Regions from separate parts of the Alteromonas sp. G4i13 genome, predicted to be linked through region 2. Evidence: predicted binding sites of a transcription regulator. Region 2 holds the regulator's gene; each other region holds the start of a gene.

What was found. Region 2 encodes LexA, which represses DNA repair genes until DNA is damaged. Its sites were predicted from a motif close to TACTGTATNNNNATACAGTA; they were not measured.
Region 1: the regulator LexA is predicted to act here: its motif matches at 4,166-4,185, upstream of uvrD (DNA helicase II).
Region 3: the regulator LexA is predicted to act here: its motif matches at 4,683-4,702, upstream of ACFI6J_RS20725 (recombinase RecA).

What each region holds. Positions count from the first base shown of each region.
Region 1 is NZ_JBHNYX010000008.1:77,243-87,660, forward strand. Features, by position in the region: gene xerC (tyrosine recombinase XerC) at 1-439, shown strand, start outside; gene ACFI6J_RS05650 (HAD-IA family hydrolase) at 460-1,200, shown strand; gene ACFI6J_RS05655 (sensor domain-containing diguanylate cyclase) at 1,369-2,877, shown strand; gene cysE (serine O-acetyltransferase) at 2,975-3,781, opposite strand; gene uvrD (DNA helicase II) at 4,245-6,416, shown strand; gene ACFI6J_RS05670 (GGDEF domain-containing response regulator) at 6,459-7,736, shown strand; gene rarD (EamA family transporter RarD) at 7,803-8,717, opposite strand; gene ACFI6J_RS05680 (magnesium transporter) at 8,947-10,284, opposite strand; gene ACFI6J_RS05685 (thioesterase family protein) at 10,371-10,418, opposite strand, start outside.
Region 2 is NZ_JBHNYX010000006.1:87,019-97,436, reverse strand. Features, by position in the region: gene ACFI6J_RS04405 (DUF2909 domain-containing protein) at 1-175, shown strand, start outside; gene ACFI6J_RS04400 (cytochrome c oxidase subunit 3) at 191-1,084, opposite strand; gene ACFI6J_RS04395 (cytochrome c oxidase assembly protein) at 1,108-1,695, opposite strand; gene ctaD (cytochrome c oxidase subunit I) at 1,843-3,471, opposite strand; gene coxB (cytochrome c oxidase subunit II) at 3,481-4,644, opposite strand; gene lexA (transcriptional repressor LexA) at 5,227-5,853, opposite strand; gene ACFI6J_RS04375 (COG1470 family protein) at 5,966-9,526, opposite strand; gene ACFI6J_RS04370 (sensor domain-containing diguanylate cyclase) at 9,699-10,418, opposite strand, start outside.
Region 3 is NZ_JBHNYX010000074.1:2,190-12,607, reverse strand. Features, by position in the region: gene ACFI6J_RS20745 (M28 family metallopeptidase) at 4-1,641, opposite strand; gene ACFI6J_RS20740 (DUF1820 family protein) at 1,831-2,166, shown strand; gene ACFI6J_RS20735 (DUF885 domain-containing protein) at 2,205-3,956, shown strand; gene ACFI6J_RS20730 (hypothetical protein) at 3,959-4,468, shown strand; gene ACFI6J_RS20725 (recombinase RecA) at 4,716-5,465, shown strand; gene ACFI6J_RS20720 (Y-family DNA polymerase) at 5,465-6,952, shown strand; gene ACFI6J_RS20715 (error-prone DNA polymerase) at 6,989-10,078, shown strand; gene ACFI6J_RS20710 (hypothetical protein) at 10,209-10,418, shown strand, end outside.

The sequences.
Region 1 (10,418 bases), on a different contig from region 2:
GACTGGGCTTAATTTGGCCGACTGTCTAAAGGACGGTACCGTGAAGGTCATGGGTAAAGGAAGTAAACAGCGAATACTTCCGTTAGGCCGACACGCACAAAAAGCACTTAACGCGTGGTTAAAGGTACGCCCTGCCTACGCATCACCTTACGAAAGTGCGGTCTTTGTGAGTAAGCGCAAAACCCGCATATCCAATCGACAAGTCGCTAATCGCCTCGATAAAATGGCAAGCGAACAGTCGCTGTCACAAAAAGTAAGCCCTCACAAACTGCGCCATTCCTTTGCTACGCACGTATTAGAATCCAGCGGAGATTTGCGTGCGGTTCAAGAGCTATTAGGTCATGCTAACTTGTCAACAACACAAGTTTATACCCATCTGGATTTTCAGCATCTCGCTAAGGTTTATGACGCGGCTCACCCTCGCGCACACAAGAAATAACGCTACTAGAAGGTTTCCCCATGCAGTTTTTCAGGTCTATCAATAACGTCGAGGCTATGACCTTCGACCTTGATGACACCCTTTATAATAATGAACCTATTATTCGACGCGCAGAGCAAGCCCTTCAAGCGCATATTGCTGAACATCACCACCTGGCAGCTAAGCTAACATCACTTGATTGGCTACAGCTTAAACGTGCGGCTATCGCCAAAGACGCGCGATTGGCTTCTGATATGGGGCAGCTTCGTCGCGTTGTTTTAAGCGCTGCACTATCTGGCACGCCAGCAAACCAGTTATCAATAGTCCCCACAGAAGACACTGCATTACGTGCTGCTGTAGACAGCTGCTTTAATTGTTTTTATGACGCAAGAAGCGATTTTGCATTAGCCAGTAATGTTCACCACACCCTCGATAAACTTAGCCAGCATTTACCGCTCGTTGGTATTACTAACGGCAATGTAAACGCGCAAAAAGTAGGGTTAGACCGTTATTTCACGGCGATCTTGCACGCCAGTGTGGAACGGCCCATGAAGCCTGCTCAAAACATGTTTGATGAAGCGGCCTCACTGGTAAAGGTAACGCCGTCGCACATTTTACATGTGGGCGATAATATTATTAAAGACGTGTTCGGTGCCATTAATGCCGGCTATCAGTCGGCTTGGTTTGCATGTAATCGTCCAATGCAGTTGAAATTTGAACCCGTTTCAGTACTTCCACACGTTCAGCTTGATTCATTAGAAGAGCTTATTCAATTTGTCTAGGCGCTATTTATCTCGAAAATACAGACCTTTACTACTCATTCTTTTGCGAGATGTTAACCTTTGAGTAAGCCGCATTCTTAAAGGTCTAGAGAGCCGCACTTAGGGCGTATAGATTTTAACGCTCACTCGTTATACACTGAAAACTGGAGTCGTAGTTTTTGTGTCCTCATGGAAAAACCTGCTATCTCGAAGTCAAGGTCGCAACAAGCGTCCAAGGTAGATAAGCCAACCTCGAATGTTCATGAACATGCCGAGACAGGTCGCTCTTTTTGGCCGTTTAAGCCACTGTCTGGCTTGTATCAAGATGTATTTATTATCTTGTCTTGGATTGCCATATGGCAAATTGGACGCATTGTTGAATACACTGAACACGCCAGTGTTTGGTTTCCTGCGGCAGGCTACACCCTTGCATGCTTCTTAGTTTTAGGTTGGCGCGCGGTAGTGCCTATTATGGTGGCCGCCATTGCGATTACCGTCTGGAATGGTCATAACTACTTGCTGCCGTTAAGTAACGTAGAAATGATGTGGGGCGGCGTGTTATTCGGCGTTGCACATATGCTCCCTTACTATGCAGGAGCCAGTGTTCTCGGCCATCTATTGAGAAAGCCCGACGTCACCACACCCCAATTAATCGTCTCGTTCTTAATCATCGGCTGTATTTCGTCGTTAGTTGCTACGCAACTAGTCATTGGTTCACTTGTTCTCACTAATCAGATGTCAGCGGCGGATATTAAAGATGCGATGCTGCCCTTTTGGATAGGGGATATGGCTGGTGTTGTTGTGCTTGCACCTCTTTTTGCTGGCTTGTTAGTAAAAATAAGTGCGGCTTCTAAAATAGACCTCTTGGCATTTTCTAACTGCGCTTCATCCGATTTACACAGCTACTTTAAAAAAGTGGCAATCAATTTGGCCCTCATACTATTCGTCATGTTATTGGCAAAACTTACCCAGTCTCGTGACAGTGCATTTGCTATCTTTTTTCTCGCCATTACCCACATGTGGATAGCGTGTACTGAAAGTACAAAGCGCAATGTTATAAGCCTTGCAATAAGCAGCCTATGCATTGTTTTGCTGGTGCATATATTCGCCTTAATGGATTACGTCAAAGTGTATCAGTTTGCACTCAACGTTATTGCAGCCAACGCGTTGTTTGGTATAGCCATTCCTCAGTTACAAGCAGACAATGCTCTGCTCAAAGACCGTGTTTTTGTGGATACCTTAACCCAAGCTTATACGCGGGAGTATTTGGCCCAGCGCAGCGCACTAGAAATGGCTCAGAGCCGTGAATCTGGAAGCTCGCTTTATTTCGTTATGTTTGATTTAGATAAGTTTAAACGTATTAACGACGAATTAGGCCATGTAGACGGCGACAACGCATTGCGCCGATTAAGTCAGGTGACGAAGGATATTGTGCGTAAAGCTGATGTTTTTGCCCGTTTCGGCGGCGACGAATTTGTACTGCTTCTGCCTAATATCAGCGAGCAAAACGCCCTTAATTTGGTGGAAAAGGTACGTGAAGGTATAAACGCAATCGTTATTTCAGAAGTGTCATTGTCATCGAGCTTCGGCGTCACTCTTATGCAGCAAAGCGATACACTCGAGACGCTCATTCAGCGCGCCGATCGGGCACTCTACGCATCAAAAGAAAAAGGCGGCAACACAATAACCCTCAAATAATGGGGTCAGAGTACATTTAATCGCTCAAATACGCTGAAGACAAAAATGTACTCTGACCCCATTATTACGAAAGCAGAAATGTACTCTGACCCCAATTTTATACGTGGGAGTTATCTTCTAGTACGTTTTGGCGCATGGATTCACATGGGCTTTGACAAACCGGTCTCCCAACCACTTTAGCTGGAACACCCACCACAGTAACGTGAGCTGGAACACTATTGAGTACAACGCTACCAGCGCCTACTTTTGAGCCTTCACCTATCTCAATATTTCCAAGGATCTTGGCGCCAGCGCCAATTAACACGCCTTGGCGAATTTTAGGGTGGCGGTCGCCCGACTCGTTACCGGTACCACCTAATGTAACGCTCTGCAAAATAGATACGTTGTCTTCAACCACTGCAGTTTCGCCCACTACAATGCCAGTTGCATGGTCAAACATGACGCCTTTACCTATACGCGCAGCAGGGTGGATATCTACACCAAAGCTTGCCGAGTTGCGGCTTTGTAAGAATAAAGCAAGCTGATGACGCCCATGAACCCAAAGGTAATGCGCCATGCGGTGTACTTGCACAGCATGAAAACCTTTAAAGTGAAGTAAGGGAGTAAGGTAATCGTTGACCGCCGCATCCCGCGCCTTAATCGCTAGAATGTCAGCAATAGCCGCTTCGCTGATGCCTGGCTCAAGTAAGTAAGCTTCATCGAAAACTTCGCGAATGGCGAGCGCAGGCATGACGTCGTCTGCCATTTTGTTCGACAGAATAAAACTAAGCGACGATTCAAAGTTGTGATGTGCAAGAACACTGGCATGCACATAGCTAGACAGCAAAGGCTCTTTTTCAGCAACAACTTGCGCTTCTTGTTTTAGCGTAGACCAAAAATCGATGGGCGTTGTAAGTGCGGTCATGAGCATGTCCCGTTATATAAAAATGCTGTGTTCTATCAGAAAATTGGGTAAGCGATCTAAACTTGTTCCTTGCTGGGCATATCTATGCTGACAAAAGGGAACGCGTAAAAGTTTACCTGAGTTTGATGTGATGCAATACCGATGTGATACCGACCAAGCGCATAATTCGATCAATTTATCGAATTAATTCGTTATAGCTAATAACCGTATCGTACATGTACACATCGTTAAAGCACTCTGCTCTCTCGCTGCGTCTAACTGAGTGCTTCCATTAATTTAATAGAACGTTCAGAGCGCTCGTATCTTTCATTAAATAATACTTAAAATCATGATTGCACACGAACGTATAATGCCGTTGAAATTTATCTTCACTGGGAAAAACTGGACTGTATAAATTAACAGGCAGGTGGCATAATAGCGCGCTGCTGAATGTATAACACTATCAACTAACAGGTACCACACTATGGATGTATTTCGACTGCTAGACGAGCTAAACGACAAACAGCGTGAAGCAGTAGCAGCCCCACTATCTAACGCCCTAGTTTTGGCTGGCGCGGGCAGTGGTAAAACCCGCGTATTAGTGCATCGCATTGCGTGGTTAATGGAAGTCGAAAACATCGCCCCTTTTTCTATTTTGGCAGTGACCTTTACCAATAAAGCAGCCAAAGAAATGCGCGGCCGAATAGAGTCGTTGATGGGTCGCAGCCTGCACAATATGTGGATTGGTACCTTCCACGGGCTTGCACACCGCCTGTTACGCGCGCATCATGCAGAAGCCAACTTGCCTGAGAATTTTCAGATAATTGATTCGGATGATCAGTATCGACTTATTCGCCGCATTCTGAAGGCCATGAACCTAGACGAAAAGCATTGGGCGCCTCGTCAAATTCAGTGGTACATAAATGGCAACAAAGACGAAGGCTTGCGCCCTCAGCACATTGAAACCCACGGCGATCATATTCAAAAGACCATGCGCGAAGTCTATGCGGCATATCAAGACGCTTGTGACCGTTCAGGCTTGGTAGATTTTGCTGAACTGTTGCTACGCGCACATGAATTATGGGCTAAAAACCCAGAAGTATTAGCCCACTATCAACGTCGTTTCCGTGCAGTGTTAGTAGACGAATTCCAAGATACCAACAATATCCAATACGCATGGCTTCGTATGCTGTGTAGTGGTGGTAATAATAACATTATGATTGTTGGCGACGACGATCAGTCTATTTACGGCTGGCGCGGCGCGAACGTAGATAATATTCAGCACTTCCTGAAAGACTTCAACGAGCCTACTACTATTCGCCTTGAGCAGAATTACCGCTCTACAGGAAACATTCTTAAAGCGGCGAACACGGTTATCGACAACAATACGGGCCGTTTAGGGAAAGAACTTTGGACGGAAGACGCGCAAGGCGAGCTGATTTCTGTATATGCGGGTTTCAACGAGCTAGATGAAGCGCGCTTTATTGTTTCGAAAATCAAAGATTGGCTTAATCAAGGCAACGCCCTTACTGATACCGCTATTCTTTATCGAAACAACGCCCAGTCTCGAGTACTGGAAGAAGCCTTGCTGCACGAAGGGCTGGCGTATCGCATATACGGCGGTCTGCGCTTCTTCGAACGCCAAGAGATTAAAGACGCCCTTGGCTATATGCGTATGGTGAGCCACCCGCACGACGATGCAGCTTTCGAGCGTGTAGTAAACACCCCAAGTCGCGGTATTGGTGAGAAAACCTTATCGCAAGTGCGCGACACCGCGCGAATGCACAACTGTTCAATGTGGCAGGCGTGTCAGTTGCTCATTAATGAAGGTGGCTTTAAAGGCCGCGCGCTAAATGCTATGCAAAGCTTCGTGTTGCTAATTACTGAGCTAGAGCAATCCACGTTAGATGAGCCCCTTGACCAACAAGCCGATAAGGCTATTCGCCAGTCTGGTCTGTACGCCATGTACCAAGCAGAGCGCGGAGAAAAGGCCCAAGCACGTCTAGAAAACTTAGAAGAATTGGTTACTGCATGTAAAACTTTTATCGTGCCTGAAGAAGCCGAAGAAATGTCGCCTCTGGCAGCCTTTCTAGCTCATGCGTCGCTGGAAGCAGGTGAAACCCAGGCGGATAAAGACCAGGATGCCGTGCAAATGATGACCATTCACACCGCTAAAGGCCTTGAATTTCCACTGGTATTCTTAGCAGGTGTAGAAGAAGGCATGTTCCCTAGCCAAATGACTAACGACGAGCCAGGTCGAATGGAAGAGGAACGCAGACTTTGCTATGTTGGTATGACCAGAGCAATGCAAAAGTTGTATATTACTTATGCAGAAAGTCGTCGACTCTATGGCCAAGATAAGTATCATACTGCTTCTCGATTTATTCGCGAAATGCCAGCAGACTGCGTTGAAGAGGTTAGACTGAAATCGACTATTTCGCGGCCCGTGCACAACCGCTTTAGCCAAGCGACGTCGCACGCCAGTTTTGAAGAAACGGGCTTTAGTTTAGGTGAGCGAGTTGTACACCGTAAATTTGGCGAAGGGATCGTACTTAACTACGAAGGGAGTGGTGAGCACGGTCGAGTTCAAGTAAACTTCGACGAATTTGGCAGCAAATGGCTGGTACTTGCTTACGCAAAGCTGGAGAAAGCGTAACATTATTAATAGGCAAGGTAGCCTAAACCTAAGTTGAAATGTATGCAGCAACACGTGCTGATCATCGAAAATGGTGAAGGCAACCTTGAACTTATAGCGAAATTAGTACGCCGGGCTGGTCTTACCCCCGTTGGCGCAACGTCGCTGACAGAAGGCAAAGCACGGTTTTCGCAAAATATGCCGGAAACCTTTCTGTGTGCTATTGTTGCATACTCGCTTCCCGATGCACCAAAAGGCGAAGCCATCGACTTTACTGTTGAGTCTTTCATTCCCACCATTGCTACAACAGAAAGTTTAGATAGCGCTATTCGCGATAAAGTCCTAGAACGTGACGTTGTCGATTACATTCCCAAAGAAAATTCGCAGAACTACGACTACCTCAATCGTCTTATTAGCCGATTAGAAAAAAACAAGTCTACTGGTGTCGTCGTGGTAAGCACTAATCGGGTGTTGCGCTCAAAAACCGTTTCATTACTTCAGCGCCATAATTTTATTGCGTTTGAATGCCTAACGGCTACAGACGCTATGCAATGCTTGTCTGAACACAAAAACGTACGTCTTGTTATCACTGACAACACGTTGCCTGATATGACAGGCACGCACTTTGTCGCCAGTTTAAGAAAAGCCTTTTCGAAAGAGCAGCTGGCAATTATGGGCGTTGCTGGAGGCAAAGGCATGTTAATGTCTGCGCACTTTATTAAAAGTGGTGCAAATGACTTCTTGCGAGTGCCCTACTGTCATGAAGAGTTCTTGTGTCGCGTGATGCAGAACGTGGAATATATTGAGAGCGTTGAAGAAATTCGTCGTGTGGCCAACACCGACTATTTAACAGGTTTGCCTAACAGGCGCCACTTCTTCTACATGGTTACTGTACAACACCAAAACCTGTCTGAGGATCACGCTCTCGCCCTTATTGACCTAGACTTTTTCAAATCGATAAACGATACCCATGGCCATGACGCAGGTGACATTGTGCTAAAAGCCATGGCGGCCCTTATTGAGTTTTATTTTCCGGACGAAATTATCTCCCGCTTTGGTGGCGAAGAGTTTTGTATATACATGCCGTCAACACCACTAAAAGAAGCCTGTGAGCGTCTAGACGACTTCAGAAAAGTGGTGGAAGCGGAAATTATTCAACTGCCTAAAAGCGACATTAAAGTGACCTGCAGTATTGGGGTAAGTGGCGCCCACACTCAGCGCGTAGATAAGCTACTAAGCCTTGCCGACAAGCAGCTTTACGCCGCCAAAAATAGTGGGCGTAACCAAGTGAAGTGCGAACCACCAGATGTTCCTCAGCAAGAGCAAGCTTCACTGCTTTAGCTTTTCACTCAATCAACTGCCGCTTAGCTGTCCGACGTTTAATTAAAGACTGGTGCGCAAAAGCCCCTACTCCACCGCTAGCTTTCGCGCTTTACGCTGACTGCGGTAATTAACTAGCGAATCTGCACTAAACAAGATAAGCGCAAACCACACAAAGCCGAAGGTCACCAAGCGCGACTCTTCAAGCGGTTCGCCGTACAGGTAAACCGCCAGAATGAACATAAGCGTTGGGCCAATGTACTGAAAAAAGCCCAGCGTTGAATACATTATGCGCCTTGCTGCAGCGGTAAAACAAAGTAGTGGCGCGGTAGTTACAATGCCAGCCGCTAAAATAAGGGTATTTAGCGTGGCGTCGTTATTAAATAAGTTACTGTACTCAGAGCCAAAGAAGACCCAGTAAATAATAGCGAATGGCGAGAGCATTAAAGTTTCAATGAATAGGCCGGGTAGCGAGTCTACAGCCACTTGCTTGCGCAATAAGCCATACACACTAAAACTTCCCGCAAGCACCAGGGCAATCCACGGCACGTGGCCATAAGAGAAAATAAGAATAGCCACGCCAATAACGGCAAGCCCAACGGCTACACGCTGTAAGTTACGCAACCTTTCACCTAAGAAAAGTCGCCCTAAAAATACGTTGATAAGAGGGTTGATGTAATAGCCAAGGCTTGCATCAAGAATATGGTCGTTATTAATTGCCCAAATAAACAAGAGCCAATTCGCCCCGAGTAACAACCCTGCAACGAATAAAATCTGCATAACGCGCTTATTGCGAAAGGCGGCGCCCACTTTGGGCCACTGCTTTAGCGCGGCTATAAGCCCAACCAAAAGCACCACAGACCAAATTACCCTGTGCATCAGGATTTCAGCTGCCGGCAATACCATCAACTGTTTGAAATAAACAGGTGCGACACCCCACATGCTATATGCGGCAATTGCACAAATAACGCCGACTTGAGCGGCACTGGCTTGCTTAGACAAGACTGACTCCAACGAAATTCGGGGGAAGAAGGCGCGTATTGTTTATCAGGTTAGGTGAATTCACAACCCTTAACGCTTTCCAATGCGGCAAAGGACGTGTAACAAGCGGCATAATTAATGAAACGCAATTAACAAAAAATGAAAAAGCCCCACTAAATGTGCTCATTCAATGGGGCCTAAGATGCGTTCGTCATGAAAAAACAGGACAAGGTTTATCGCGGGAATGGTGCTACAGCAGAAACAGTGTGCCCAAACCTAAGAAGGCTACAAAGCCTACAATGTCGGTTACGGTAGTCAAAATGACCGACCCCGACAGTGCTGGGTCTATTTTCAGCTTGTCCAATATTACAGGTACAAACACGCCTGCAAGTGCGGCGGCTACAATGTTGAACAGTATGGCCAAACAGATAACCAACCCTAACATGGCATCGGTAAACCAGAAATAAGCAACAACGCCAATTACCAAGGCCCAAATCACGCCATTAACGCCGCCTACTTTAAGCTCTTTCACCATCAGCGCCCGTAAGTTGGCAGGCGTGACCTGCCCCAACGCCAAGCCGCGTACAATCAGGGTTAGCGTTTGACTACCTGCAATGCCTCCCATACTTGCCACTACCGGCATCAGTACCGCAAGGGCAACCACTTGTTGAAGGGTGCCTTCGAACAATCCAATAAACCACGAGGCTAAAAATGCGGTAAGCAAGTTAATGCCAAGCCAAAGGGCACGATTTTTCGCACTTTTGGCCACAGGCGAGAATAAATCTTCGTCCTCATCCATACCCGCCGAAGCCATCACTTGGCGTTCGTAAAACTCGTTGACCAACTCACTTGCAGAGGTCACATCTAATCGGCCGAGAAGCTTGTTGTTTTCGTCAACTACCGGCAGCGACGCAAGCCCAGAACGTTGAACAAGTAGCGACGCATTCATAGTGTCGTCCGCCCCTTGAATGGTCGTCACACTTTCTTCCGACAAGTCGAATAGCGACACGTGATCTTGCGCATTGAAGAGGTGGCTAATTTTAACTAGCGCGGAAAATTGACCTGAGCGGTTCACCAAAAAAATGCTGTCACAATGCTGAGGTATGTCACGTCTTAATAAGCGTAGCCCTTCGCGCACTTTCGCGTTCGAAGGTAACACTAACTGCTCGTGGTTAACCCAGTGCCCTATTTGGTTATCGGGGAATTGTGTCGCTTCTCTGAAGTACTTACGCTCTTTAGAATCAAGTGATTCATAGGCCATATCGACAAGCCGTTTTGGCAATGAATCGAGTAGTTCCAGTAAATCTTCTGCGTCAATATCAGCAAAAATAGATGCCCATTCGTCGTGCGGCGTATTGTCGATAAGAATTTCACGGGGGTCGCTACGCATCTCAACCAATACGTCGAGCTTACGGTCGCGAGGAATGCCTTCCCATACCGCCAAACGTTTTTCTACGGGCAACGATTCTAACAGTGATGCGATGTATACCTCGTCCTGCCCCGCAAGGGTGGCTAACAAGGTCGCCGGATCGTCACCCATACTTTCGGTAACAATCTCTTCAATTAAATCTGGTAATGGCTCTGCCATGCTACACCTCCCGTTAATACCGCTCACTTCCTTTACACAACGTAACAACAGGCATTGTGGGATGATGCAAACCTATTAAGACACTGCTATCCCAGCATATATGTTCCCGTGCCAAAGGCTATATGATCGCCTTT
Region 2 (10,418 bases):
GTACATGATTGTGAATTTGTTCATGGCGATGCGAATCATGATGAAAAATGACACATCAAAAGGGCCTATGAGTAAGTACATTGGTCGACGCGTGCTCACTTCTGCCGTCATTGTTATTATTATTCTTATCGCTATTGGTACCGGTCTAATTACCCCAAACCCAAGGCCTTACTGAGTTTGGGGCTCCCTTTTAAAGTACGTAAACAAAGATGTAGAGCATGACCCACACTACATCTACAAAGTGCCAGTACCAGCTCCCCGCCTGAAACGCGAAGTGGTTTTCAGGCGTGAAATGGCCTTTCAAGACCCTAAAAAACAATACAATTAGAATGATGGTGCCAAGGGTCACATGCATGCCGTGAAACCCTGTGAGCATAAAGAAGGTGTTGCCGTAAATGCCTGACTGAAGCGTAAGCCCCAAGTCGCGATACGCATGTATGTACTCTTCTACCTGTAGGAACAAGAACCCACATCCAAGTAAGATAGTGATACCCAGCATTAGGGTTAGCTGTTTGCGTTTGTTTTGCTCTAGTCCCACATGAGCGAAGTGCAGTGTAATAGATGAGATAAGCAAGATAACCGTGTTGATTGTGGGCAACCCCGCAGCACTCATTTCCTGTGTGGTAGTGCCGCCTGGCGTTGACACCAGCGGCCACATGGCCTCAAAGGTCGGCCATAAGACCTCATTGGTCATAGCGTTATTCGATGCGCCGCCCAGCCACGGAACGGAAATAAATCTCGCGTAGTAGAGGGCGCCGAAAAACGCAGCGAAAAACATCACCTCTGAAAAGATAAACCAGCTCATACCTTGTCGATATGAACGCCCCAGCTGATCGCTGTAAAGCCCTGCCATAGATTCATCTATTTGATTTTTAAACCAACCTACAAGCATAACGAGCAATACTGCTATCCCCGCTAAAAGGATATGACCGCCATAGCCTGTTTCACCTTTGGTTGCTTGCACCACATAATTGCCCGCACCTACGGCGATAAGAAATAGAGCAACGGCCCCTACGATGGGCCATGGACTTTGTGCGGGTACATAATATTTTTGGTATTCGTGATTCTGTACTTCGGGTTGCATTTTCTTCTCCTTACCCCTTCGGCCTATTCGCCATTTGATGGTGTTGAAGCCATAAAGGGATTCGGTGTTGTCGTTAGGTCACTGGCTCGCGCTGTGACGTCATAGAGTGTGTACTGCAAGGTAAAAAACGTAATTTCTTCAGGTAGCTGAGGGTCTACATAAAACTGCATGGGCATATAGGCTTCACTACCCGCATCTAATGGCTGCTGATTGAAGCAGAAGCATTCAGTCTTGTTCAGGTACAGTGCTGCCGTTCCGGGGGATACAGAGGGAATGGCCTGAGCTACGATATTGCTTGATGCAGGGTTTCTCACATAAAACGATACCGTATTAAGTTCGCCAGGGTGCACTTTCACGCGCTTGGTTTCAGCACGAAACTCCCAGGGCATACCGGTATTTGTGCGAGTAATAAACTCGACGGTCACTTCTCGCGACTCATCAATCTCAACCGATTGATAAACCGCAGCCGTGCCTTCGGTTTTTCCGTTAATTCCCGTAACGTCGCAAAATACGTCGTACAAGGGAACAAGGGCAAAGCCGAAGCCAAACATGCCAATGACAATAGCAACAAGTTTAATAACCATCTTGTTGTTTGCGCTTTGCTGTGACATCACGTGACCTCCGGGTAAATCCATAGATGAAGGTTGGTAAACGCTTACTTAGTCGTTTATCTCCCTCACCACCTGCAATGTGTGAATGTCATTCCCATCGGCTTTTGCCGGTTGAAAGGAATGACCTATTCACAACTCCACCTACCGTTACTTAACGACAGGTGGCGTTTCAAACGTGTGATAAGGAGCGGGTGATGGAATTTCCCATTCCAATCCTTCTGCGCCGTCCCAAACTTGCGCTGATACCGGCTCACCTTGCTTTTTGCATGCCTTGATAAGCAGGGCAAGAAAGATGAGCTGAGATAAACCGAATGCAAAACCACCCAGGCTTATCCATTTATTAAAATCAGCGAACTGCAATGCATAGTCAGGAATACGGCGTGGCATACCAGCCAAACCCACAAAGTGCATAGGGAAGAACAACACATTGACCGATACCAGTGAGCACCAGAAATGCCATTTAGCTAAAGCTGTGTCATACATTTTTCCCGTCCATTTAGGCAACCAGTAATACACCGCAGCCATGATGGAAAAGACCGCGCCAGTTACCAGTACATAGTGGAAATGGGCTACAACGAAGTAAGTGTCGTGATATTGGAAGTCCACGGGCGTGATCGCCAACATTAGCCCTGACAACCCACCAATGGTGAACAGCACAATAAAGGCAATAGCGAACATCATTGGCATTTCGAAGCTCAGTGAGCCGCGCCACATGGTCGCCACCCAGTTAAACACTTTTACACCAGTAGGCACCGAGATAAGCATGGTGGCAAACATGAAAAACATTTCCATGTACACCGGCATGCCCGTGGTGAACATATGGTGAGCCCATACAACAAAAGAGAGCAGCGCAATCGACGCCGTGGCGTAAACCATAGACGCGTATCCAAACAGCTGCTTTCGAGAGAAGGTAGGAACAATTTGCGAGATAATGCCGAAAGCGGGCAAGATCATAATGTACACTTCAGGGTGCCCGAAGAACCAGAAAATATGCTGGAACATAACCGGGTCGCCGCCACCAGCAGCATCAAAAAAGCTCGTGCCAAAGAACTTATCAGTTAACACCATGGTAACCGCACCGGCGAGCACTGGCATTACCGCAATCAGCAAGAATGCCGTGATAAGCCACGTCCATACAAACAGCGGCATTTTCATCCAGGTCATGCCTGGCGCACGCATATTAAAGATGGTCACAATCACGTTAATCGCACCCATAATGGATGAAATACCCATAATGTGAACAGAGAACACAAACAACGCTGTCGAATCGCCACTGTAAGTCGTTGAAAGGGGCGCGTAGAAAGTCCATCCAAAAGCAGGGCCGCCGCCTTCCATAAAGAGCGAGCTCAATAGAATGAGAAAGGCTCCTGGTAAAATCCAGAAGCTCCAGTTATTCATGCGCGGTAACGCCATGTCAGGTGCGCCGATCATCATGGGAATAAGCCAGTTTGCGAGCCCAGTAAAGGCTGGCATTACTGCACCAAATACCATGATAAGCCCGTGTACCGTAGTCATTTGGTTAAAGAAGTTTGGCTCTACAATTTGTAGACCGGGTTGGAATAGTTCAGCGCGGATCACCATGGCCATCGCACCACCAACTAAAAACATAATAAAGGCAAACCACAGGTAAAGTGTGCCTATGTCTTTGTGGTTAGTGGTAAACAACCAACGCGTTATCCCTTTAGGAATATGATCGTGGTGTTCATGGTCATCATGTAGGTGACCGTCATGAGGCGCAGAGGTATCTGGCGAAATAACTTCAGTTGCTTTGCTCATTGTCTGCTCCTAGTTTCCGTTTGCCACTGCGTTTACATCTTTGGCTTGAACCATATCGCCAGTTTTATTTCCCCAAGCATTTCGCTCGTATGTAATAACTGCGGCAATTTCCTTAAGACTTAGCATTTTTCCAAACGCTTGCATGGCCGTCCCCGACTTACCATGAAGCACTATGTCAATATGGCCCTGCTGATCCTCCAGCGCCATTTTGCTGCCTTTTAATGCCGGGAACACGCCAGGTAAACCTTCACCATTTGGCATATGGCAAGCAGCGCACGTTGCGTTGTATACTCGCTCGCCCTCTTTCATCAGTTCATCCATAGACATATTCATAGAAAGTAGACGCTGCTCTTCTTCTTTTGCTTTACGAACAATCTCTTCTTGTTCGCCCATCCACTTTTCAAACTCGGCGGGTTCTTTAGCAATTACCACAACCGGCATATAGCCATGGTCTTTACCACAAAGCTCTGCGCACTGTCCGCGATAAATACCCGGCTCATTCACCTTGGCCCAAGACTCGTTAATAAAGCCGGGGTTGGCATCTTTTTTCACGGCAAAGTCAGGAACCCACCAAGAGTGGATAACGTCGTCAGAGGTAATAAGAAAGCGTACTTTTTTCCCAGTAGGAATAACCAAGGGACGGTCAACTTCCAGCAGGTAGTTATCTGTTTTCTGAAATTTGTTTTCTATTTGCTCGCGCTGAGTGGCGAGTAAAGAATAAAACTCTACATCGCTATCCATGTACTTGTAATGCCATTTCCATTGAGAGCCTGTTACTAACACCGTCATGTCAGGCTCAGACGTGTCTTCCATAGCAATTAGGGTATTCGCTGCGGGTACCGCCATGAAAATAAGAATAAGGAAAGGAATAACGGTCCAAGCAATTTCCACCTTCACGTTTTCGTGAAAATTAGCTGGCTTGGCGCCACGGGACTTTCTATGTAGATACATTGAGGCGAACATCACGCCAAAAACTACAACCGCGATACCTACACAAATGAAGAACATCAACATATGGAGGTCGTATACCTGCCCACTGATGTCGGTAGCACCGCGTCTCAAATTAAGCGAAGAGGCTTCTTCGCTTGCTTCTTGCGCAAAAAGCAAAGGGGAAAAAAGCAAAATTGGTATACTAGAACACCATTTTGCGAAAACGGTCGTTAGTTGTTTCACTCAGCACCTCCGTAATGGCGTGGTCAAAGACGCTGATTAATTTGCGCGATGCCCTACCAAATGGTTTGCGAACGATTGACCCATAACCTCAACTTGTAAAACAAATTTAGAGTCATTGTTATTATTTTGTTAATCTCTGTATAAGAATTGCGCAATAATGTCGCGCCGTCTAGTCTTTTCTATTAAAAATTTAACGAAGTGGTTAATTTTTAATCATTTACTAAAATGGTCGCGGGGGATTTCACGTGCAAAAAGAGAAAGCCATTGCTGTGGGATGCCCTTGGAATCAAACAGGCATTTTGAACACGGGGTTAAAGTAAATGCTCGACTAACTAGTTAAGAAATCAATAAGTAATCGATGACTCAATGTCGATTTCAAACAAAATTCAAAATAAAAAATGGAAAATACTTGAAGCATTCATAGAAAGAATAACGTGAGTAATGATAAAAATAAGCGCGCAGAAAACCAACAGGTTTGCTAGGCAGGATAAAACCTAAGTTGGCAGATTGAAGAAAAAAACAGGAACAAAAGACATAAAAAAAGCGGCTAACGCGCCGCTTTTATACAAACAAGCTAAAATACTACATCCAGTCAGCGTTTCTGATCACACCCACCGCAATGCCTTCTATCGCAAAATGTTCAGTCGCTAAATCAACTTTTATTGGTGCAAACTCATCATTCTCAGCATGAAGCAATACTTCACGCCCGCGTTTCTCTAGACGCTTTACGGTGACGTCTTCATCTACACGCGCCACAACCACCTGACCGTTGTGAACATCAGTGGTGCGATGAACAGCGAGAAGATCACCGTCTAAAATACCAATGTCTTTCATGCTCATACCGTTAACGCGTAGCAAAAAGTCGGCATGGGGTTGAAACAGTGCAGGATCGACTTTGTAGTGCGATTCAACATGCTCTTGCGCCAAGATCGGCTCACCGGCTGCAACACGCCCAATTAACGGTAGGCCTTCTTCTTCTTGTGCGTCGTTATCAAGAGGGATATTGAGCTTAATGCCACGAGACGTACCAGGCAAAATTTCAATCACGCCTTTACGCGCCAATGCTTTCAAATGTTCCTCTGCTGCATTAGCAGAACGAAAGCCAAGCTGACGGGCTATTTCCGCACGAGTAGGCGGCATTCCCGTTTCTAACATGGTTGTTTTAATAAGTTCTAAAACTTCGGTTTGTCGAGCTGTGAGTGGGCGCATAAAAGACCTGTCTGTTCATACAGTTCCTGTAAGTATATACACCTAAAACTAAATAACAAGCACTTGCCGCGTCTTTTGCGATCTGCAATAGCCTACGACAAGTGCTTTCCTCTTATTTTACGAGAAGAGCCATGTTCGGGTTACTAATTTGTAACTCCAGCTCCCCATCACTATTTTGACGTGTGCGCATGCCTTCAACATTATCGAGCCCAAGTCCAGGGCTTTGCCACACCACATTGCCTTTATTATCAACCTCAACCACGCGATATGCGATGCTGTCATAATAATTGTACGAATAGTCATTCTCGTTAGGCTGGTAGATAGCGAGAATCGACTGATTAGACGACGTCGTTGGAACAGCCGCTATATACTGAGGGTAGAATGACGGTGCTATAGCGTCTTTGAGTTCTAATGCATCGCTCGCCACGTCATAAACATTGATGGTGTTGTAGTTTCTATTTAAACACGCAAATTCAAGTTCGCTATCACTATCAAAATTTACCGTGAGCAATTGGTCACAATTGGTTTCCAATTCATTCAATCCAACAAATTCACCATCCTGCATTTTATAGAGCTTGAGCGAACTATAGCCCCCAACAGCAAAATAATGCACACCGTCTTTTTCAGAGGCAGCAAGCGCATTAATTGAAAAATCGTTAATGATTGAGTCGATAAGCACCTGATTCTCGATATCAAACGCTTTAAGTCGATTGTTCTCAATAATAACTGCATCGGCGTAACTATCGTTATTTACGTCAATGGCTTCAATAAACGAAATTTCACTATTCTGATTATTGTTCAGTGTCCACTGAATAGCGTTATCTGTAAGTCTCACGACATTAAACGACGAACTATAATCCAGTGCCCCTATTAGTAACTCACCCACACCGTCATTGTTGTAGTCTGTAACGACCGGTTTGCTATAGTTATAGACATCTTCGCCAACCTCAGCACTTATCGCAAAGTTATCCTCTTTATCTACCGATAAAATCTGAATAGATGATTCGTAACTACTTGTATCGCTAACAAAGACGGCTCTTTCATCATTATCGCCATAAGGTGCCCAACCCGCGGCATGATATCTACTCGCGCGCGGCGCACCTTTTATATCTGATAAGGCATATTCACCGTTGGCATCTTGTTGCGCTACTAAAATTTGATTCTCACCAGTCCAAATAATGTCGTCCACATTGTCATTGTCTAAATCGTCAATGAGAAGTGACATGCCACTGTAAGTGTTGTGGTTAAGAGCCCACTGCTCAGAGATTTGTCCCGCTTCTAATGCAAAACCTCTAACTTGTCCCCACTGACACTCGGAGACAACCACTATTCCTTCTGTAGCTGGGCTTTCTTTACTATAGGCGATATCACAAATGTCACCATGTTCCGCCGTTGCCAAACTGCTTTTCGATACTGCTGAGTAGATTGAGATATCATTCCAACTATCGGCACCGATGATTTCATCTACACCATCGTTATTCATATCACCCAGCACAACAAATGCGTCGCTGAACCCGCTACCGTATAGCCATTGGTTGGCACCGCTTTCGATATCAAATACATAACCATTGTTCGTTACCATTTCTATCGATGCGTCGTCATCTACGTTACCAAAAGCAAGGTTATTGACGCTGTCAATATCGTACTGTTGCAACTGCTCACCTGTGCGAACATCTACAATGGCAATAGAAGTCGCATTGTAATATTCGCTCCCATATAAATAAGCAACTTCATCAACTCCGTCACCATTGATGTCGTAAAATAAGCCAGAAATAATACTATCTTCAATAATAAACACCGCTTCTGCGTTACTTTCGCGGTCTTTTATTACAGACAATCCCTGTTGAGTAAGAAGGTAGATTTCATCATTATTGTCACCATCAACATCTTGGGTATGCACGCTTCTAATTTCGCCTTTAGTTGGCAGTTTATACGGATACACATAGGTATTTTTAAGCGTATTGCCTTCTAGCGAAAATGCGCCCACGTTGCGAGCATTTACCGTGATAAGTTCACTTACACCATTGGTCGAAGCAATAGCAAAGCCGTGATTATAAATTGGTGTCATCACAGTAGTACGAGCATAAGCCGGGGCCTTGTCCGCATAAGAAGTGATTTCGAGCGTTTGTTGGGATTCAGTTCCGTCTAAGCTAGCGAAACTAAACATATAAGTTTGAGCGTTGAAAAGTTGATTCGCAGGTACATTCCAGGTCATCAGACCTTCCGCATTTAACGAAGCACCGGGAGGCGCTGAAATAAGCTCTCCCGCGACGTCATCGTCAACTCTGTCTGGGTCACTCATCGATACGGTAAACTCTACGTATCCGCCCGCAGTTACTACTTCAGGCATATTCGATGCAGTGAGCGTCATAGGAGAATTGCCGATCTCAACGAAAGTAGGCTGGGATTCAACAACGTTAATACCGTCTGACACCACCATGGTAACTTTAACTTCATCACCGAAGACTGCGCTGTAAGGTGGCAGCGTGGTACCATTAACATCGTCAAGGACTACACCATTTACATACCAGCGAAACGAAATCACCAGCTCTGAGTCGGGAGTATCTGAATCATGATAGTAGCCAGGCTCAACGGTGACTTCATCTGTGGTATAGACAGTCTCATAGGCATAGTAATAAGGCTGATTCACTACAGGAGGTACGGATATCGCATCGATATCTGAAAGCGCAAGGCCAGTATGATTTCCGCTGGCAAACGCTGTTAGATTATTAAAGTATACACCTACATCGTAAATATCATCGCCGTTGTTATCTTCGCCATAGCGAACTGCGCCATCAATAACGTCAATTCCAGCCGTTTTATCTCCTTTTACGACCAGCGAGCCAGATGACGAATAGGGAAGGTCGCCCTGATCAGAAGAATATGCAAAGTCCAATTTGCCTTTAGACGCAATGTAGATTGAACCATTAAGTTCAGACACGAAGGTGTTGTTTGTCACCCCTTCTGCTGATGTGCCACTGACCTTGTAAGTTTCACCATTGTGCGTGACAGTAAGATACTGCCTCGTCTCTTCATAAAACGTACCTGTTTGTGGGCGGTAGCGAAAATCAACACTTAAGTAGCCTTTTAATGTTGTGCGCACGCCACCGTCTAGCATAGACAAAGTAGTGAAATAAGACGTTACTTCGGAGCTGTTTTCACCTGCGTCAGTAATAACTAGCGAAAATTGTCCGTCATACCGAGTGGAGTCGTAATATTGAATGCACTGATCATAGTCTACAGTAATCGTTCCTTTACCCGTGTCTTCATCAAGCTTACCTGAGTATGTTACTGATCCTGATTCATAGCACTCGGTCGTACCTTCAACGTTGCCGTTCTCATCTAGGAAGGTGTAGATATCATATTGATCTACATAGGGTGAGCCACTTGTATTGTCACCAAAGAGCGTGATGTAAACCTCTTGTACTGCGCTGATATCCACAGTAGAGACTTTCGTTTCTCCACTGTAGTTCGCATCAGCATAGGTGGTTGCCGCCGAGTTTAGTCGTGACTCTGAGTAATCTAAAGGATTTGATAAAATTTCTAGTGCTGTCGGCTCAGGTGGAGGTGGTGGGTTTGTAGGTGGAGAAGAATCAGAGCCACCTCCACCACCACACGCAGTTAGAGCTAAAAGAGAAAAAAGGCCAGAAAAACCCAAGCGCGAAGTTTTCATACATCGTCCCTGATTTAAAAGGCATGTCGGCTTTTTAGTTAAAAGCTCAAAACAAGCCTAATTATTAAGTTTAATAAAATATTCGTTTTTTATAACTTAACTTTATCAATTCAGCAACAGCGCCTTGAGCGTATACGCTTATATTTAATGTAGGCGAAGCCACATACTATTATTATTCATTCCATACGACTTGGTTTCTGCCCTGCTCCTTGGCTCTGTACAGCGCCTTGTCAGCAAGCGATAAGAGGGCGCTGAAATCCGCCTCATAGGTGTCTTTAACAAATGTTGCGCCAATGCTGATCGATAAATTCATCGTGTCTGTCTTGTAGGTCACCCTTCCTTCTTCAACAGCAATGCGCAGTGCTTCTAGCTGCCTATGGATCTCTTCTTTCTTGTCACCTATCATGACTATTGCAAACTCTTCTCCTCCTAATCGAGCCACGACATTTGGCGCTTGATTATGTTTAGCTATTTTTCTCGCAACAGCAATAAGCGCCTGATCTCCAGCATCGTGACCGTAGGTATCGTTTACTTTTTTGAAGTGATCAATATCGACGATAGCAACACATCCACGACAATGTTGTTTTGAGAATGAGATGCACTCGTCAAGGAACGCGCGTCGGTTATAAAGGCCCGTTAAAGAATCGGTCATCGCCAAATGCCTAAGCTTCTCTTCAGCAACGGCTCGGGCTTCCTCAAGCTCTACTGCGTAGAACAAGCCAGCCAATGCATCTAAAAAGGGCTGTAGAAACTCAGCATCTTCGTCAGTGTAGGTATCAAACTTATTCGCTAAACCGACCATTCCCACTACTTTATCTTTCACTTTTATAGGTAGGCCTAAAAATCGGCTAATGCGCGGATGACCGTGCGGAACACCTTTGGAATTAGGGTG
Region 3 (10,418 bases), on a different contig from region 2:
GACTTACTTGCTAAACGTGTTTCCAAAGAAATCGCCATCGTTCCACTTAGGCTTGTTCTTTTGGTTTGCTAGTGTCCAACCAATTTGCGCGTTAACCTTGGTGAAAGTCTCTGCCGCATTCCAGTTGAATGGCTGGTTAATGTCGTCGCTAGGTTTGTGGTAGTGCGTAGATAAGAACTGACCAAACACCTTGCTGCCATCTACGTTAGGATCTTTAGACTTCAGACCCGGCACCATAAACACTGAAGGCACACCTTGCTTTACAAACGCATAGTGATCTGAGCGAGTGAATAACGCTTGCTCAGGCCATGGATCAGGGCTTAGTTCAATGTTGGCATTCGCCGCCGCTTTTTCCACTGACTCTTGCAAATCACTGTGGTTCGCGCCAAACGCAATAACGTCTGCAAACTCGTAAGTCAAAATTGGCATATCTAGATTTACGTTCGCCACCATTGAAGTAACCGGTACAGTTGGATTACGAGCAAAATAGTCTGCACCTAGCAGGCCCTTCTCTTCACCCGTTACCGACACGAACAGAATTGAGCGCTTTGGCTTTTCTTCCATTTCGCTAAACAAGCGTGCAGTTTCTAACATCACTGACGTACCAGACGCATTGTCCATGGCGCCATTGTTAATGTTGTCTTTCTTCACGGTCTTGGCAAAACCGATATGGTCAGAGTGAGCAGAGAAAACCACGTACTCGTTTTTAAGCTCTGGGTCAGAACCTTCAAGTACACCCACAACATTTGGGCTAGTAATGGTGTCGTGTACGCTCGTCTTACTGATATCAACCACGCCATTTAACGCAAAGCCTTGCGGTACTTTGTCGGCTTCAAGCTGTGCATAAACGTCATCAAGGCTCTTTTCTGCGCCTTCAAATAACTTACGCGCAGCGCCTTCACTCATGTAAGCGCCACCTTTAAGCTGAGAAAAGCTGTTTGCAGGCTGACCACTGTCGTCTAACCATGCCATACGCGGCGTATGGATGTAGTTCAAACGGCTTTGATAAGGGCGTACCTTTTCATTTTTAGGCGTTGTGATAGTGATCATGCCAATAGCGCCATTGTCTACCGCATACTTTTGCTTTTGATAGCCAGACGCAAAGTGAGCGCCCTCTTCTGATGGAAAGTCACTTGGCTTACCAGCAAGCGCTACAACAACCTTACCTTTTACATCTAAGTCTTTGTAATCGTTGTGAGATAGCTCGTCAGCCACAATGCCGTAGCCCACAAAGACCATTTCACCTTTTAGGTTGGCCTCGGTGCTAAGCAAGCTCGGGCTAGCTAGATATTCTTTCGGGTAGTCAAAATCGACGGTTTCGCCGTTTTGCGTGAAAGTAAACTTGGGAGACTCTTGAACCAGATTCGCTTTGCGAAACGCTACGTTTTGCATGTAGCCGTCTGTACCCGCTGGCTTCAAACCATATTTAGCAAATTCGGTCGCAATATATAGCGCCGCAATTTCATGGCCACGAGAGCCCGTGTCACGACCTTCAAGCAAATCATCTGCTAGGAAAAACAGGTGCGATTTGATTCGCTGTGTATCAGGGTTAAAAGCATTGTCTGTCGATGCGTGGTTATGGGCAGTAGCAGCAAAGGTCATTGCTGTCATTGCACTACCTATAAGGAGTTTTTTTATCATTCTAATTTCACCATATAACTAAGTGTGCATCATGGTAACGCAGTTAATAGGCGGAATACCATTAAACTGCTTACGTTTACCATGTGTTTCCTACCGTTGCTCGCATTTTATGAGCAAGGTAAAATTGCCAGTCGCATGCCGGCTCAGCTTCCGGGTGTTTTTATATTTTTTTAGTGAAGAGCAGCATCTATGTCAAAAGACGACATTCTTTACCGCGTTCAGTTCATCAGCAACGGTGAGCGCTATGAGTTATACGTGAAAAGCCTTATGCAGGGCGCTTTGTTTGGCTTTATCGAGATAGGTGACTTTGTGTGGGATACTCACACAAGTGTTGTTGTAGACCCTAGTCATGAAAGGTTGAAAACCGAATTTTCTGAAGTAACAAAAACTTATGTACCGATGCACAACATTTTGCGCATTGACGCCGTAAATAAAAAAGGTTCAGCCAAAATTACTAAATTAGAAAATAAATCTGATAAAGTAACTGCTTTCCCTAGTCCAATATATACACCAACGAAAGAGTAACCGCCGGGTCATTCCGGTGAAGGTTGCCGGAGACCCTTATGTATCGCTATGTTTTAGCAGCATTATTATTTATTTGCAGCGTTAGCTCATCTGCAAAGGACCTTAACGATGAAAGCTTGTATCAACTACTTGATGACATTTGGCAATACGAGCTTTCGGTTTCCCCGCTTCTAGCTTCTCGCGAAGGCGATACTTCACTCGCTCACGTATTACCAGACAACTCTCCCAAAGCCCTGAAAGCACAAAATGAACAATGGCGTACTTTTCAAAAGACCTTAAGTCAGTATAAAAAAGAAGACATCTCTACTGATGCTTATATTGCCTTGCTGATGCAACAATATCGTTTAGCTAACTATGTGGACGAATATACGTATCGCGCGCATTTAGTGCCTATCAATTCAGAATATGGCTTTCACGGTGCAATGGCCTCGCTTCCTAATTTATCCACCTTTAAGCGCGTAGAAGATTATCAGGCCTACATTAGCCGCCTAAATGCGCTTAAGCCTTATTTTGACCAACAAATTGCGTATATGAAACAGGCGCTAAAAGAAGGCTACACGCAGCCTAAAGTCGTGCTGAAAGGGTTTGAGAACTCGGTGGCGTCATACATTGTTGAAAATGCCGAGGACAGTGGCTTTTATTCTCCATTTACCCGTTTTCCAGAGTACTTTACTGACGAGCAAAAATCAGCGCTAACGGAGCAAGGCAAGGCTGCCATAAATAGCAGCGTATTGCCTGCGTATCAAATGTTCTACGACTTCATGGTAGATGAATACATTCCTAGTGCCCGTGAAGATATTGCCGCGAATAACTGGCCTGATGGCGTGGCGTATTACGCCAATAGAGCCAAGCATTACACCACCACGGATATGACGCCTCAGGAAATCCATGATTTAGGGTTGTCTGAAGTAAAACGCATTCGCGCGCAAATGCAGCAAATTGTGGATGAGCTTGGCTTTGATGGCGACATTAACGAATTCATTACGTTTTTACGCGAAGACCCGCAATTCTATGCCACCAGCGCTGAAGATTTGCTGAAAGAGGCGTCGTTTATTGCAAAGAAAATGGACGCAAAACTTCCTTCGCTCTTTGAGTATCTGCCAAGAACACCCTACGGTGTAGCGCCTGTACCAGACGCTATCGCGCCCAAATATACAACGGGCCGTTACATTCATCCTAGCCGCGATGATCAGCCAGGATATTACTGGGTAAACACGTATGCCCTCGATAAGCGCCCTTTGTATGCATTGCCTGCACTGACATTGCACGAAGCAGTGCCTGGCCACCACCTTCAAATATCGTTGGCAGCAGAGCTTGAAGACTTACCTATGGTACGTCGTAACACCTATATTTCAGCGTTTGGTGAAGGCTGGGGTCTGTACTCTGAGTTTTTAGGTATTGAAGCAGGTATTTACGAAACGCCGTACGACAACTTCGGTCGCTTAAGCTACGAAATGTGGCGTGCGTGTCGCTTGGTTGTGGATACCGGTATGCACACGATGGGCTGGAGTCGTCAACAAGCGGTTGATTATATGATGGAAAACACCGCGCTTTCAGAACACAACGTAAATACTGAAATAGACCGCTATATCTCTTGGCCAGCGCAAGCCTTGTCTTACAAGATTGGTGAAATCAAAATTAAAGGCCTTCGCAAGAAGGCAGAGAAAGCATTAGGCGAGCGTTTTGATGTGCGTAAATTCCACCGCGCCGTGTTAGAAAACGGCTCAGTTCCATTGTTTATCTTGGAGCAAAACATCAATACGTTTATAGAAGAACAAAAGGCACAATAAACATGATCGTTGCATTTGGTGTTATTGGATTACTTATCCTGTTTTTAATTTACTTTGTGCTGCGAGCGCAGAATTTACAGAAAGAGCTGGCGCTATTGCGTCACTCGAATAAACAGACCAACAACAAGGTTACGTATGCTTATCGCAACCTTGTTCTTGTTACAGATGCGTTAGAGAAAAATCTTACTGCGCGTATTGAAAGTGCCTATAAAAGCCGCCTTATCGACCAAACTCAATACAATGCGCTGCACCCGCTTATGCGCAACTTTTCGACTATCGTCATGGCCTGTTGTGAGAAAGGGATGTCATTTGAGGAATCGCTGAATAAAGTGTTGCTTAATGAAGAAGTGACGCTTGAGGAAATTCGTGAGGTGGTGAAAGCACTCCCTAGCAACGTGCGTATGGTGTGGTCAAAAAATACGGCCGACGGCTTCATTGCTTTTTGCCAAACCGTTACAGCAACAGTAAGCGGCACGACTGCAAAGGCTCAAAAAGAACCATCTGAAGAGTAACATTTTACTCTGTGTCCCTCGTTAGCGCTTATACAGTGCTAACTGTATGGCAGGGTCGTCTGCGTTGCTATGTAGTAAGGTCAGCGACCCTAGCCATGTTCCCACTCTTTTAAAAGTTTAATCTTTTTACCTTTCCAGACTAATCAGTAAGTTAGCACTTAAAACAACAAGCCAAAAACCTTTTGTCTTGAAAAGGGTTATTGCTGCACTATAATACTGTATAAAAATACAGTTTATTTTGAGTACCATGAATAAATCGTTATCCGTGCTTAATAACCACCCGCATATTTGGCGGGCCAGAGATCAGAGACAAAGTGAAACCAAGTTTTCACTGGGTTTTCCGCGTCTGGATAAAGCACTTAACGGTGGCGTTGCATCTACAGGTCTTGTCCGTATCTCTTCGTTAACCGGCATGGGTGAACTTTCACTCTTTAAACAGGTTATATGCCAACACCGTACGCATAAGCTGGTGGTATTTATTAACCCTCCCGGGCTACTACAGTCGCCGTGGTTAGAAAACTTGGGGCTTAAAGCGCAACAAGTGCTGGTAGTAAAACCAGGTTCTGAACAAGAGTCGTTGTGGGCAGCAGAGCAATGTTTAAAAAGTACGGCTTGCCATTGCGTAGTGCTGTGGAGTAATGCTGTAAATCAAAAAGAAGCACGACGCCTACAGGTAGCAGCAACGCATAATGATGCGCTGTGCTTACTGTATACTCCACCGCAACAGCAGGCCTCACAGTTAGGTTATCCGAAGGCCAGCTTAAGTGATTCACAAGCCACTCCTTCGAATCAAAGCGACGGTGCATTACCCATTACGTTGGATATCGCGCTAAAGGGTAAACCCCACGCTTTGGCAGTGAACATACGCAAGCAGCGTCATGGGTGGCCCAAAGATAACATTGTTATTTCCCATCGGTGGACACCCGACAATCAGGCTATTAAATGGGCCATGGCACACAACACACTTTCCGATCAGGCATTACACTCTGTGAGCTAATGATGCTGTGGGCTTATATTTACTGCTACCAACTAACTTTAGACAGCCACATCAAAGCGGCTAGAAGTAAACGTGCCCATAGCCAATTGCCGAGGCACGAATCTAATAACCAGTATTCATCGTTAGCGTCGAATACCCCCGTTGCGGTGTACTGCAGTAAAACAAACAAAATTACGCAGTGTAATGATATTGCGAGAAAAGAAGGTATTGAAATTGGGCATGGGCTAGCTCAAGCGGCGGCGCTATGCCCTTACGTACATATTCTGCCTTTCAGTGAAGAAGCCGAAAAGCATATGCTGACGCAGTTAGCCCATCGGCTTTACCCACTGGCTTCTGACATCGTATTAGACAACCACATTCACTCAAATAGTGTAAACGGTCTGGCAGTAAGGCTAGATAACCTAACCCATTACTATGGCGGTCATAAGCCACTGTGGAAAACTTTAACCCAAGCTCTGGCAGAAGCAGATATTCGCTATCATTTTGCTAGCGCATGGACAATTGAGGCCGCAAAAGTATTAGCGCTTCATAAATTTAATACTTACTTGCATACATCCGATGACATAAAAAAAGCGCTAAGTGCGTGCCCGCTTTCTCTTACGGCTCTATCTCCCAAGGTCATTGACTCATTGGCAAGGGTGGGCGTTTCCTGCGTACAACAGTTGCTTGCCATGCCGGTACAAGAGCTGGGGCGGCGCTTTGACAATAACACCATTATGTATCTTACTGCGTTAAGGGGAGAAACCTTTCCACGCGTTACGTTATTTAGGCCTTTGGAGCACTTCGATAATTTTATCCTCTTGCCTTTTGATATTGAAAACACGCAGCATCTAACCCCTTTTGTCACCCAGCAGTTTGAGCATTTATCTCACTATTTACGGGCAAGAAACTTATATACATCCAGCATCAGCGTACATATTCATTTCAGAGAAGCACCTGTAATGGATATTAATATACGTTCGGCGCTTCCTCAGTCATCAGTAAAAAGTTGGCTGCCGTTATTTAGTCTTAAAACTGAGAGTCTGGTGTTGCCTGAGCCAGCTACAGCCATTGCGCTTACCTGTCAGCAATTTGAAGAAATGGATACGCAGAATGGCGATTTTTTTAGCGACAGATTTAACGATATTGCACAAAAGCAATTAATTGGGCGCTTAAACGCGAAGCTAGGCGATAACAGTACGTTTCAACCTCGCGCTGCCGACAGCCATCAATTTGAATATATGACGGTGACGGAGCCGAGCGTCGGTAACTGTGCCGGTAATTACGCTTATAGCAGTGACATTACGCCTACCTTCACCTTTGATGTACCTAAACCGCTTATTCAGGCTACCCAAATTTGCTTTGGCCCCGTGCGATTACACAGTGAGTGGTGGCATGACAGCCCAACAAAGCGTGATTATTTCATCGCCCAAACTGAGCAATGCGTAAGGCTTTTAGTGTTTAAAGATGAAGAGAGCCGCTGGTGGGTGCAGGGCCTTTTTTGCTAGCGGTATGCGGTTAAAGAAAAAGGTAAAGGCAATATCATGAAATACAGTGAGCTCTTTTGCCAAAGCAATTATAGTTTTCTTTGCGGTGCCTCTTCCCCCGCAGAGCTTGTTACCACGGCTTCTTTCCTTGGTTACGACGCACTTGCCATTACCGATGAATGCTCAGTAGCGGGAGTGGTACGGGCTTTCGACGAAATTAAGCATCAGGGCCTACCGATTACGCTTATTGTGGGTAGTTACTTTGTATTTGATGACACTTTATCTTTTGTGCTGTTGTGCCCGAACAAAGCGGCCTATAGCGAACTATGCCGAATTATTACTAACGCGAGGCGTCGCTCTGATAAAGGTGAATACCAACTAGCTGAGTGGGACTTGCGTACCATTCGCCATTGCAAATTCATTTGGCTACCAAGCGGCAAAGAAGCTAAAGACAAGCATTGGGCTGAATGGCTGCAAAAACACCCTAGTATTGATGCCTATATTGGCGCTCAGCGCCTATTAGACGGAAGGGATCACCACAGGTTTGCGCATTACAATCATCTGCAGTCTGCCTATCCTTTTCCTGTTATTGCCTGTACAGGTGTACTCATGCATCACGCTGACAGACTGCCGCTTCAACATGTATTGCATGCTATTAACGTGCATACCAGTGTAGACAAAATAGGTCGGGATGCGTTGAGTAATGCAGAGCGTAGTCTGCGAACCGTACAAAAAATTAAGAAGCTTTACCCTGAGAAATGGATTGCCAATACCAATGCCCTTGCTCACGCTTTCACATTTTCTTTAGAAGAGCTGCGCTACCACTATCCTGCGGAGCTTGTACCTGAAGGGTATACGCCCACTTCGTATTTGCGGGAACGTGTAGAGGCCGGTATAAAAGTGCGCTTTCCTGAAGGTATAACCCCTGATATTCGCCAAACCATAGAAAAAGAACTTACGCTTATTGACGAGCAAGAGTATGAGTATTTCTTTTTAACCATTTACGACATTGTTCAGTTTGCCAAGCGACAACGTATTTTGTATCAAGGGCGCGGCTCTGCGGCCAACTCGGTAGTGTGCTATTGCTTGGAAATAACCGCAGTAGACCCAAGGCAAATAAGTGTGCTGTTCGAGCGCTTTATTTCCAAAGAGCGTAACGAACCGCCAGATATTGATGTGGATTTTGAGCATCAACGCCGTGAAGAGGTCATCCAATACATTTATCAAAAGTACGGCCGGGAAAGAACCGCTATCGCGGCTACGGTTATTTGCTATCGCTTTAAGTCGGCTTTTAAAGATGTGGGCAAGGCGCTGGGCTTTAGCGAATCACAGCTTGATTTTGTGGTAAAGCAGATTAATCGCCGAGACAGCGTTATTCCGTGGAAATCTCAGCTGGCGGGGCTTGGGCTAAACCCTGAAGAGTTTAGGGTGCAGCAGTTAATTACCCTTACCGAAGCTTTACTGGGCACGCCCCGACATTTGTCGCAACATGTAGGCGGTTTTGTTATTAGCGCAGGGCCGCTCTACGATCTTGTTCCTGTTGAGAACGCCGCGATGGAAGAGCGTACTATTATTCAGTGGGATAAGGACGACATTGAAACCTTAGGCCTTTTAAAAGTGGATGTACTGGCGCTTGGGATGTTGAGCGCTATACGTCGTGCATTCTCTCTTATCAATAAACAATACCCTGTTGAAACCAGTATTCCGTTCATTACTAAGCTCGGAGATGACAAACAGGTTTTCGATATGATTTGTCGGGCCGATACGGTAGGCGTTTTTCAAATAGAATCACGGGCTCAGATGTCTATGCTGCCAAGGCTCAAACCTCGTCGCTATTACGATTTGGTCGTACAAATAGCCATTGTACGGCCAGGTCCGATTCAGGGTGATATGGTCCACCCTTATTTGATACGCCGACACGGCAACGAAACCATTAGCTACCCATCTAAAGATGTGGAGAAAGTTCTGTCTCGAACCATGGGCGTGCCTATCTTCCAAGAGCAAGTGATTCAGCTTGCCATGGTTGCAGCTGGCTTCAGTGGCGGAGAAGCCGATCAACTGCGTCGCGCCATGGCGAGCTGGAAAAAAGACGGTAGAATTTTTGAGTTCAGAGACAAGCTTATTAAGGGGATGACGGATAAAGGCTATGACAGTACGTTCGCCCACAACTTATTTGAACAAATAAAAGGCTTTGCAGGTTACGGCTTTCCTGAATCGCACTCAGCATCTTTTGCCGTATTAGCTTATGTGTCTTGCTGGTTGAAGTTTTACTTTCCTGTTGAGTTCTACGTAGCGCTGTTAAATAGCTGGCCCATGGGGTTTTATTCTCCGTCTCAGTTAGTTCAAGATGCTAAGCGTCACAACATACGGGTAGAAGCGCCCTGTGTTAACCAATCTGACGTTGAGCATTCTCTGGTGGTACAAGGCCAAAAAAAACACATTCGGCTTGGTCTTAAGCTTATTAAAGGCTTAAGTGAAGCATCGTCTCAGCTTATCGTGGAAAACCGTTCAGACAAAAGCTACACCAATGTTGAACAATTACAGCAGTTATCGCTTAAAAGTCACGAACTAGAGGCACTGGCCAGCGCCGATGCCCTTCGCACGATTTCAGGCAATCGGTATGAAACCCGCTGGCGAATTATGGATACCCAAACCCGTCTACCACTTTTCGATACCGACGAATTTTATGCAGATAAAAATACCACACCGCTCGGCGCTACGCCTTCTGAGGCAGAAAATTTACTAGAAGACTATGCCTCAACCGGCTTATCGGTAAATAACCACCCTATTTCTTTACTCAAAAAGCAACATAAGCTTAAAGACATAAGCTGGTCCAATTCGCTTAAAGACAAGACCAATAAATCTGTTGTAAAAGTACTCGGCGCAGTAACAGGTCGACAGGCCCCGGGTACAGCCGCAGGCGTTACCTTTCTAACTTTAGAAGATGATATAGGCAATATGAACGTTGTGGTGTGGCAAGCTACCGCTCGTGCTCAGCAACAAACATTCTTAAAAGCTAAACTGCTACAGGTAAATGGTATTATTGAACGCTCCAAAGAGGGAGTTATTCATATCATCGCAGGTAAGCTTATTGATCGGACGCCGTGGCTCGAAAAGCTGTCATTAAGTTCAAGAGATTTTCACTGAGTATTTTACACCCGCAAAACGATAAATTATGGTGTATAGCTATGCGATTTATTTTTGTATTAAAAAACTTCCTCTCAAGGAAATGCTTCAAAGATAATTTATTTGTATATTGTAAATTGCTGTAGTCATTTTGGAGTTTAGAATGATGCGATGTATTGGGCTTTTCATTGGCTGTTTGTTTAGCCTTAATATTTATGCAGATAAATATGTGATTGGCGCACAAAACTTAGCTTATTTCCCCCATTACGATTTTGCATCATCAACAGATAAAGGGGTTGCTTGGTCAATTTTAGAAGCTTTTTCTGAAGCTTCGGGACACGAGTTTGTGTATTTAAGCTTG